2 regions of the Janthinobacterium sp. YR213 genome follow, and region 2 is predicted to be linked to the other one. Evidence: predicted binding sites of a transcription regulator. Region 2 holds the regulator's gene; the other holds the start of a gene.
The links. The regulator FNR, encoded in region 2, switches genes on or off when oxygen is low (the NO sensors DNR and NnrR bind a similar motif). The targets are predictions, from matches to a motif close to TTGATNNNNATCAA.

Region 1 (5,201 bases), on a different contig from region 2:
GTCGATGCGTCCCGCCATCACCAGGTCAGTCTGGCCCGCCACCAGGTCGATAGTGCCCGAACGCAATTTTTCAATGGCGCGCGAACGCACGATGGCGGGACGGCGGGCGCGTTGCGCGACGATCCAGCTGATGCCCCCGCCGGCGGCCAGCAGCCATGCGGCCAGGCCCAGGCCCAGCTGCCACTGCATCGCGCCCAGCGCCACGCCAGCCAGCAAGGCCGCGCACAAGGCCGTGAAGGTGGGCACCAGCAGGCGCAAGTACAGCGATTCGAGCGCGTCGATATCGGCCGTCAGGCGGAACAGCAGCTTGGCGGGCTGGCGCAGCAGGCGGCTGGCCGCTTCCGGGCGCGACCAGCCACGGAACAGCCGCACGCGGATGCTGGCCAGCGCGGCGAACGTGGCGTCGTGCGTGACGAGGCGCTCCGCATAGCGAGAGCCCGTGCGGCCGATGGCCAGCAGGCGGATGCCGGCGGACGGGCCGAACACGTCGAACAGGATCGCGGTGGACGCATGCAGGCCGGCGATCGAGGTGGCGGTAATAAACCAGCCGGACAAGCCCAATAAGGCCATGCCGGACACCGCCGTCAGGGCCGCCAGCAAGGCGCCGCCGATCAGCTTGCCGGGCTGGGCCAGCAGCAACTGGCGCAGGACGGGGTTGCGTATCAGTGAATTTTTCATGCCTGCTGCTCCTGTACCAGGACCCGGGCATCGACCTGCACCGTGCGCTGCAGCCGGCCAGCCAGCACGGGGTCGTGTGTGGCGACGATCATCGTCTTGCCTTTCGCCAGTGCCAGCAAGGCATCCGTCACGCGCGCCGCCGTTTCGCTGTCCAGGTGCGCCGTCGGTTCATCGACCAGCAGCAGGTCGGCATGCGGATGCAGGGCCACGCGGGCCAGGGCCAGGCGCACGGCTTCGCCACCGGACAAGCCCTGGCCGCCATCGCTGAGCATGACGGCCGGCTGCGCCTGCGCCACGGCAGCCAGGTCAGCCAGATGCAGGGCCTGCGTCACTTGCGCAGCATTCGCGCCAACGCGGCCCAGGGTCACGTTCTGGCTGACGGACGCGGCAAACACGTGCGGGCGCTGCCCCATCCAGGCCATGCGCTGGCGCAAGGTATTGACCGTGCTGTCGGTCAGGCGCACGCCGCCGATGCGGATGTCTCCGCCGCTGGCGGGCAGCAAGCCGGCCAGCAAGGATAGCAAGGTGGTCTTGCCGGCGCCGCTGGCGCCCAGCAGGGCCACATGCTCGCCGGCAAGCACCTTCAAGTCGAAACCGTCGAACACGGGGGCCTCGCCGGGATGGGCAAAGCGCAATTGCCGGAGCTCCACGGCGGGCGGTGCCGCCACCGCCATGGCGGCGGCGGAGACGGCGGCAGGCAGTACCTGCGCGCCAGGCAGGGGCACACCCTCGCCCGCCAGGTCGTGCAAGCCGGCCAGGCCCGCTTCGCCGGCCGCCTTGTCATGCCAGACGGCGGCCAGTTCGCGCAAGGGCTCGAAAAACGCGGGCGCCAGCAGCAGGATGAACAAGCCCTGCCCCAGGTTCAGTTCCCGGCCCCAGGTGCCGAAATTGATGCTGCCCAACAAGGAGAAACCGATAAACGCGGCCACCATGGCCACGCCCAGCGCGGAAAACAGTTCCAGCACAGCGGACGACAAAAAGGCGATGCGCAGCACCACCATCGTGCGCCGGCGCACGGATTGCGACGAGGAGTCCAGCCGTTCAGCCGTGGCGTCGACGGCGTCGAGCGCGCGCAAGGTGGCCAGGCCGCGCAGGCGGTCCAGCAGAAAGGCGTTCATGCTGCCCATCTCCACCATCTGCGCGCGGCTGGCCGCTTGCGCGCCCATGCCGACGAGGGCCATGAAGACGGGAATCAGGGGCGCGGCGATGAGCAGGATCAAGGCGGCGATCCACGACAGCGGCGTCACCACGGCGAGGATCACGAGCGGCACGAGCATGACTTTCCAGCGTGCCGGCTTGTAGCGCACCAGATACGGCACGATGGCTTCGGCCTGTTCGGCGATGATGCTGGCCGCCTGGCCCGACTGGGCGCGCTGGCGGTCCAGCGGCGAACGCTGCGCCAGCGCCTGTGCCACTTGCGCGCGCAAGGTCGACAGGTGCTCGCGCGCCGCCGCATACATGCGCCGCGCGCCCCACGCTTCGCAGCCGGCGCGCAGCACACCCAGCAGCAGCACGCCAGCGGCCGGCAGCAGGGCCGCACGCCAGGGCGCACCGCCCTGCATGGCTTGCACGGCCCAGGCCAGCAAGGCCGCTTGTGGCAGCCACAGCAAGGCGGCACCGCCCTGCGCCAGGCTGGCGACACGGGGAAGAATAAAGCGGGGCAAGGACAAGGGCGTGGTCGGCATCTTCTATACTTCTTGAGTTTTCAGAATTTTCTGTAAATTCGATATTTTGTATAATACTGCGAAACATGACATATATCAATTGACCCTGCGGGTGTGGCGTGAAAAAATTCAGATAATTATGAAAACTCAACATATCCAAATGACGCCGCTGATCCTGACCTTCGTCAGCCATTTCGGCGAGATGGGCAGCCGCTGGGGCTTTAACCGTACGGTGGGGCAAGTGTACGCCTTGTTGTTTGTCGCGGAGCATCCTTTACACGCGGATGAAATCGCGGAACACCTGAGTTTTTCACGCTCGAACGTGAGCATCGGCCTCAAGGAATTGCAGGGCTGGGGCTTGATACGCCAGTCGCGCATCCCCGGCGACCGGCGCGAGTATTTTTCCTCGCTGGGCGATGTGTGGCAAATCTTCCGCGTGGTGGCCGCCGAGCGCCGCCGCCGCGAAGTGGCGCCCACCCTGACGGTGCTGCGCGAATCGCTGCTGACGCCGGCCACGGAACCCGTGGACCAGTATGCGCAGGAGCGCATGCGCGAAATGTATGAATTGGTCGACCTGGCCAACACCTGGTTCGACGACTTGCAGCGCCTGTCGCCCGAATCGATGGCGCAGCTGATGAAAATGGGCGCCAAGGTGCAAAAGCTGCTCAACGCCAAGGATCGCCTGTTTGGCGTCAGCAACAACAGCGACTGACGCCCCCCCCCTTCCCCAAAGCAAGACGCCGCCAGCACAAACTGGCGCCCTTGTCACGCCATTCCCCAACCTCATGATGGCTATCGCTGGCACAGCCAAACATAGCCATATACGATGTTGTCAAGCCAACCAATAGAATTATTAAAATTGTATTAATTTATATCAAGAGTAAGCTTTCATATGCGTATTCACTACGCGCAGGAAATAGGTAAAAGCAGCTAAAACGGGCAATGGGATGACTTCCCCGGCATGCAGGGACGCGTCCCGACAATATGAAGCGACTGTCTCAAGCACAAGGGGATTTTCATGAAAAGCATAAAGAGCATTGCCATCAAGGCATCCATGCTGGCCGCAATGACTGTACTGGCAAGTGCGGCGCAAGCGGCCACCTGGGTGGATGTGGGTCCGGCCAGCGGTTTCGTCATCGCCGGCAGCACCGTCACCTATTCACCATCGCCGGCACTGCAGGTGAAATATTATGACGATAACCTGGTACCACAGAGTCCCTCGGACATCCAGGGTTATATCAATGGCGTGTTCGGCACCAGCCTGGGCGCCGCCGTCTCGTATTGCGACAACGCCACCTCGGGCTGCACTGCCGGCACCACGGCAGGCTTGAGTGGCGGTGTCAATTCCTATACGAGCGCGGCCGCCTATGACTACCTGGCCATCCACTTCGGCCAGGGCGAACTGGTGTTCCACTGGGCCGCACCCGTGGCTGCCGGCACCACCTTCACGGTGGCGGGCCTGCCCAAGGATCTGAGCAACTACAGGGCCTTCATTTCCGCCGTGCCGGAACCTGAAACCTATGCCATGCTGCTCGCCGGCCTGGGCCTGCTGGGCTTCCTGGCACGCCGCCGCCAAGGAAAGTAAGCCGCATGAACGGCAGCGGCGCACCAGCGCCCGCTGCCGCCCTCCACACGCACGGCCTGTTTACGCCGCACTTGCGGCGCCAGGCCCACTGTTTACACTATTTTTAGACTCCCCTCGCTATGCTTGGCGGCATCCACTGCCGACCGACGAGGGAGTCCCCATGCATGAACAACCGTTTCAGCCACGCGCACGCAAGGTGCTCCGCCAGCACCTGCCCGTGCGGGAACGGCTGCGCCTGGCCCGACTGGCCAACAGAAAAATCATTTCGGCATGCTCGGCGCTGCTGTGCGCGGCGCCACTGCTGTATTTGCTGAGCGTGGTACTGTTTGCGCAGCCGTGAGCAGCTGCGCGAAAACCGAATGGAGGGAAAGAGGAGCTGCGTTGCGGCAGTTTGCCGCCGCATGATCGTGGCCAGTATGAAACTGGTCCGCCCAGAGGGAATCGAACCCCCATTCACGGTTTAGAAGACCGTTGTCCTATCCGTTGAACGATGGGCGGAGAGGTGCAGTATTTTAATCCATGCGCGCCAGCAATGAAATGCCAGCGCGGAATAGAAAACGGGCTGTCATTTCTGACAGCCCGCTTATGACTTTGGTCGGAGTACAAGGATTCGAACCTTGGACCCCCTGGTCCCAAACCAGGTGCGCTACCGGGCTGCGCCACACTCCGAAGACAAGATAATAACGCCCCCACCCAATTTCGTCAATTGCCATAGACGAATTAGATGGAAATAACTATCGGTTCCTGCCTGTCACGCGGTCACTTTATCGGCGATGCGGCGCGCCATCGACTCGGCCTTCTCCTTGTCTTTCGCTTCCACCATTACGCGGATCAGCGGTTCCGTGCCCGAAGCGCGGATCAGCACGCGGCCCGTCTCGCCCAGCTCGGCCTCGACCAGTTCCTTCTCGGCCACCATGGCGGCATTTTTCTGCCAGTCGAAACCGGGCGCCACGCGCAGGTTGATCAGGGTTTGCGGGAACAACACCAGCTCGGCCAGGCATTGCTGCAGGCTCTGGCCGCTGCGCTTGAGCGCGGACAATACTTGCAGCGCGGAGACGATGCCGTCGCCCGTCGTGTGCTTGTCCAGGCACAGCAAATGGCCGGAACCTTCGCCGCCCAGGATCCAACCTTTTTCCTTCATGACTTCCAGCACGTAGCGGTCGCCCACCTTGGCGCGCGCAAAGCCGATGCCCTGCTGCTTGAACAGCACTTCCAGCGCCATATTCGTCATCAAGGTGCCGACGGCACCGGCCACGGCGCCTGTCGCCAGGCGG
Region 2 (5,201 bases):
GCTGCTGCTGCGCCAGGCGTTCGCGGTACAGTTCGATTGCGGCAAAGCCGGAGTCCACTTCGTCGGCCAGCCAGCCCCACGCCTCGATCAGCTTGACGATCAGTTCGCGCGTCGTGCGGTTGTCGTCGGCCACCAGCAGGCGCAGCTGGCCCAGGGCCGGCGTGCGCCGCGTTTCGGCCGGCTGCGCCAGCATCTCGAAGGGCACGCTGAACCAGAAGCGGCTGCCCTTGCCTTCGCTGCTGGCGACGGCGATGTCGCCGCCCATCATGTGGATCAGCTGCTTGCTGATGGCCAGGCCCAGGCCCGTGCCGCCGAAGCGCCGCGTGATGCTCTGGTCGCCCTGTGAAAACGCGGCAAACAGCTGCTGTTGCTGCAGTTCCGTCATGCCGATGCCCGTGTCGCGCACTTCGAAGCGCAGCCAGGCGCGCCCGTTTTCGCTCTCGGCCAGGCTGACGGCCACCACCACTTCGCCGCTCTCGGTAAACTTGATGGCGTTGCCGGCCAGGTTGACGAGAATTTGCTGCAGGCGCTGGGCGTCGCCCACGAGGCGCCGCGGCACGTCGGGCTCGACGGCGATGGCCAGTTCCAGTTCCTTTTCGCCCGCATTCATCGTCATCGTCGTGGCCAGGGTATTCATGACTTCGTCGAGGTCGAATTCGACGGGTGACAATTCCATGCGGCGCGCCTCGATCTTCGAATAGTCGAGTACATCGTTGAGGATGCCCAGCAGCGACTGGCCCGCCACTCTGACCATGGTCAGGTACTTGCGCTGTTCCGTGTCGAGCCTGGTATTGCCCAGCAAATACACCATGCCCAGCACGGCATTGAGGGGCGTGCGGATTTCATGGCTCATGTTGGCCACGAAATCGCTCTTGGCACGGTTGGCCGCCTCGGCCCGGTCGCGTTCCTGCTCCAGCTCCGCCGCGCGCGCTTCGAGTTCCTGCTGCAGGCGGTCGCGTTCGCTCATCAGGCCGTTGAACGCTTCCGTCAGTTCGCCGATCTCGTCGCGCTGCTGTACCGGCACGGGGGTGAAACGGCTGCCGCTGGTGCGCAGGGCCAGCAGGGTGTCGCGCAGGCGCACCAGCGGCGACAGCAGGCGCACGGTGACCAAGCCCAGAACAAAGGCGGCCAGCAGCGAAGCGAGGATGCTCCACAGCACCAGCCGGTACAGTACGCCATCGAACGGTTCGAAGGCATCCTCGACGGGCAGCGAGGCGGCCAGCAGCCAGTTCACGGATTTCAGGCGCTTGAAGCTGTTGACGGCCGTGATGCCGCGGCTGTTGGTGCTGACCATGCTGCCTTCGCCATCCTCCTTCAGCAGTTGGGTGGTCGTCAGGTTGGCGTTCGGCTTGCGTGGCTGCAGCAAACGGCTGGTATCGGGGTGCAGCACATAGCGCGGCACGGCGCCGCGCGTGAGGATGAAGTAATAGCCGCTCTTGCCGATCTTTTCCGAGCGCAGGCGGCCCAGCAGATTGTCCTTGTACAGGCGCAGCACGCCGATCACCACGCCGGCCACCTGGCCATCGGCGGCCAGCACGGGCGCCACCATCTGCACGATGGGCATGCCGCTCGACTTGCCCAGCATCGGCTCGGTAATCATGGGCTGGCGCGTGCGCAGGACGGTCTGGAAATACTCGCGCTCGGCGACGTTGATGCCGGCGCGCCCCGCCACTTCCGGCATGTCGGCCACGATGGCGCCATGCGCATCGAGCACCAGCACGTCGTCGAACAGCACCAGCATCGAGCGGCGCGCATAGTATTCGCGCAGTTTGGCGGGCTGGGCGATCAGTTCCGGCGGCTGCTGCCTGGCCGTCAGGGTGACAATCTGCAGCAGCATGCCCAGCTTGTCGTCGAGCTCGGCAGCGGTGCGGCTGATCAGGGATGACTGCTGGCTCAGCAGTACTCGGGTGAAGTCGTCGCGCATGTGCTGCACCTGGATCATGGTGACCAGCGCGATCATGGCGATCGAGGTCAGGCTGGTGGCCAGCGCGACTTTTGCTTTAATGCCGAGAGGCTTCATGATTTCCTTTTCAGTGCCGGGCGGCACAGGCGGCAGATAATGCTGTCAGGAATTTTCCTATCAATACCCCAGCTTGGCAAGCGCCGCCGCGCAAATTGCCCGCCCCGTATGGGCTTTTGACGATGTTGCCATATAATTAAAGGCTGGACGTCGTTTATTCGCCGAATTTACGGTGAAATTGGCATACGGCAACCCTGTATGCAGCTGTATGCAGTAAACTTGTTGTTGCATTTTCTAAAAGGTACCGACATGACTGAAGCGCTACTCACTCCCACCTTGCCCACCGTGAACGTGGAGGCGTTGCGTGCACGATGCTCGACCTGCAGCATGCATCAATTGTGCCTGCCGATGGGCCTTGATGTGGGCGACATGGATAGGCTGGACCAGATCATCGGCCGCCGCCGCAAGATCGTGCGCGGGGCCTCGCTGTTCCGCATCGGCGACTCGTTCCAGAACCTGTACGCGATCCGCCTGGGGCACTTCAAGACCTACCAGATCAATCCGGGTGGCGAAGAGCAGGTGACGGGTTTCCAGATGGCCGGTGAACTGCTGGGCATGGACGCCATCAGCGCCGACCGCCACCACTGTAATGCCGTGGCGCTGGAAGACAGCGAAGTGTGTGAAATTCCGTTTTCCAGCCTGGAACAATTGCTGGGCAATATGCCGACCCTGCTGCGTCATTTCCACCGCATGATGAGCCAGGAAATCACGCGCGAGCAAAGCGTCATGCTATTGCTGGGCAATATGCAGGCGACCCAGCGTTTTGCCGCCTTCATCGTCAACCTGGCGTCGCGCTATGAAGCACGTGGCTATTCGGGCAGCAATTTCCAGCTGCGCATGTCGCGCGAGGAAATCGGCAACTATCTGGGCCTGACCATCGAAAGCGTCAGCCGCTTATTGTCGAAATTCAAGAAGGAAGGCTGGCTGCGCGTCTCGAACCGCGAGATCGAAATCCTGCAGCCGGCCAAGTTGAAAGCGATTACGGCCGGCACGGACACCTGCAAGTAACAGCACCGTCAAAACCTGCTGCGCGTCGCGCTTTGCGGCCTGCGATGCTCGCTGGCTCGGCGCCCCCGTGCATAGCACAGCTGCGCTTCTCAACCACAAATCACTGCCGCTCGCGACGGTTTTCCCGGCGCTGTACGTTAAAGCTCTTCATCCGCGTGCAGCGCGATGCTGCGTTGCAGGGGCCAGGTCCAGATGCCGGACAGGCGCCACTCGCGTTTGTCGTTTTCCACCAGCACTTGCCAGCGGCTGCGCTCGAGCATCGGCAGTGCTACGGAAAAATTGCCGGCCGCATCGGGCTGCACCAGCAGCTTGATATCCTTTTCCGGCAGGGTCGCATGCGCCAGGTGCAGCTGCAGCGGCGCCTGATAGGCCTTGCCGAAGCTGTGCACGGAACCACTGAGGCGCGCTGCAGCCACGTCATATGACAGGCGCGTATCCATGGCCAGGTCGCTGGCGATCGTGTCGCGCTTCAAATCCTGGTTGATTGCCTTGCCCTGCTTGTAATAATCGCCCACCACCAGCGCATCGGGCTGCGTAAACGCGATATAGCCCATGAAGCTGCCGACGACCACGGACAGGCCGGGACCGATCATCAGCAGCCATGGCCAGCGATGCTTGTACCACGGTGCAACGGGGGCTTGCAGTTTCAGACTGTCGGACATGCTGTTTCTCCTGTTTAATCAGCCAGTCCCCGCATGGGGACCGGCCTTCCTGCAACTTCGTGGCGGCGGCGAGGGCACCCGGTCCCCGTCCGCCTTTCCTTGTTAACGTGGCACGATGAATACCGCGCTTTCGCGCACATGCAGCGATGGATCGTCCAGCGATTGCAATTCGATCGCAATCTTGTTCGAGCCCTTCTCGCCGACGCCGTGCGGCACGCGCAGGCGGATCGGCCAGCCCAGCGTTTCCGTCGGCTGCAAGGTCACTTCTTCGCGCGTCAGCAAGGTCAGGCCCGGCAAGCCGGAAGCGCTGATTTTAAAATGCTGGCTTTGCTCGGACGTATTCATGATCTGCAGGCGGTAGACGTTTTCGATCATGCCGTCTTCCACTTCGCGTCCCATCGAACCGCGGTCGCGGATCACGTCCATTTTCAGGGGCGTGCGCAGGGCCAGCGAGGTACACACGGCGATGATGATCAGGGCCAGGATGGAAGTGTAGATCAAGACGCGCGGGCGCATGGCGCGCTGGCGTATCTGCTTCGAATTGAAGTTGTTTTCCATCGCATGGTCGGTGCTGTAGCGTATCAGGCCACGCGGCCGCTCGACCTTGTCCATCACGCTGTTGCAGGCATCGACGCAGGCGGCGCAGCCGATGCATTCATACTGCAGGCCGTTGCGGATATCGATGCCGGTCGGACACACCTGCACGCACAGGGTACAGTCGATGCAATCGCCCAGCTTGTCGTTGTTGCCGGCCTTCTTGCTCATGGCGCCACGCGGTTCGCCGCGCTTGGCATCGTAGGTGATGATCAGCGTGTCCTGGTCGAACATGGCGCTCTGGAAGCGCGCGTAGGGGCACATGTATTTGCACACCTGCTCGCGCAGCCAGCCCGCGTTGCCGTAGGTTGCCAGGCTGTAGAACAAGACCCAGAACCATTCCCAGGGACCGAAATTGAGGGTGGTCACCGACTGCGCCAGTTCCTTGATCGGCGTGAAGTAGCCGACAAAGGTAAAGCCCGTCCACAGGGCGATGGCGCCCCATACCAGGTGCTTGGCGGTCTTCTTGAAGGCCTTGCGCACGGAGGGGCCCTGCTTGTCGAGGGCCATGCGCGCGCTGCGCGTGCCCTCGATGCGGCGTTCGACCCACAGGAAAATTTCCGTGTATACCGTTTGCGGGCAGGAGAACCCGCACCACACCCGCCCGGCAATGGCCGTGACGAGGAATAACAAATACGCACAGATGATCAGCAGGGCCGCCAGATAGATGAAATCCTGGGGCCACAGCACGACGCCGAAAATGTAGAACTTGCGCGTGGTCAAATCGAACAGCAGGGCTTGCCTGCCATTCCAGGTCAACCACGGCAAGCCGTAGAACGCCAGCTGGGTAAGCCATACGCATACCCATCGCCAGGTAGCGTAGCGTCCTTTGGCCTCGCGAGGGTAGATTTGCTCGCGGGCCGCATACATCTTGATGACTTGAGGTTCCATTTTTACTTTGCGGGTGCCTGCGGATT

Region 1: cydD (thiol reductant ABC exporter subunit CydD) is a predicted target of FNR. The motif match lies at 2,429-2,442, and genes of this name have one in related genera.

What each region holds. Positions count from the first base shown of each region.
Region 1 is NZ_FNDA01000004.1:398,402-403,602, reverse strand. Features, by position in the region: gene BLT98_RS19525 (amino acid ABC transporter ATP-binding/permease protein) at 1-678, opposite strand, end outside; gene cydD (thiol reductant ABC exporter subunit CydD) at 675-2,363, opposite strand; gene BLT98_RS19515 (GbsR/MarR family transcriptional regulator) at 2,503-3,054, shown strand; gene BLT98_RS29590 (PEP-CTERM sorting domain-containing protein) at 3,361-3,927, shown strand; gene BLT98_RS19505 (hypothetical protein) at 4,088-4,267, shown strand; tRNA gene BLT98_RS19500 (tRNA-Arg) at 4,351-4,425, opposite strand; tRNA gene BLT98_RS19495 (tRNA-Pro) at 4,520-4,596, opposite strand; gene glmM (phosphoglucosamine mutase) at 4,679-5,201, opposite strand, start outside.
Region 2 is NZ_FNDA01000003.1:769,773-774,973, forward strand. Features, by position in the region: gene BLT98_RS17390 (response regulator) at 1-2,020, opposite strand, end outside; gene fnr (fumarate/nitrate reduction transcriptional regulator Fnr) at 2,270-3,028, shown strand; gene BLT98_RS17400 (FixH family protein) at 3,166-3,690, opposite strand; gene ccoG (cytochrome c oxidase accessory protein CcoG) at 3,793-5,175, opposite strand; gene ccoP (cytochrome-c oxidase, cbb3-type subunit III) at 5,178-5,201, opposite strand, start outside.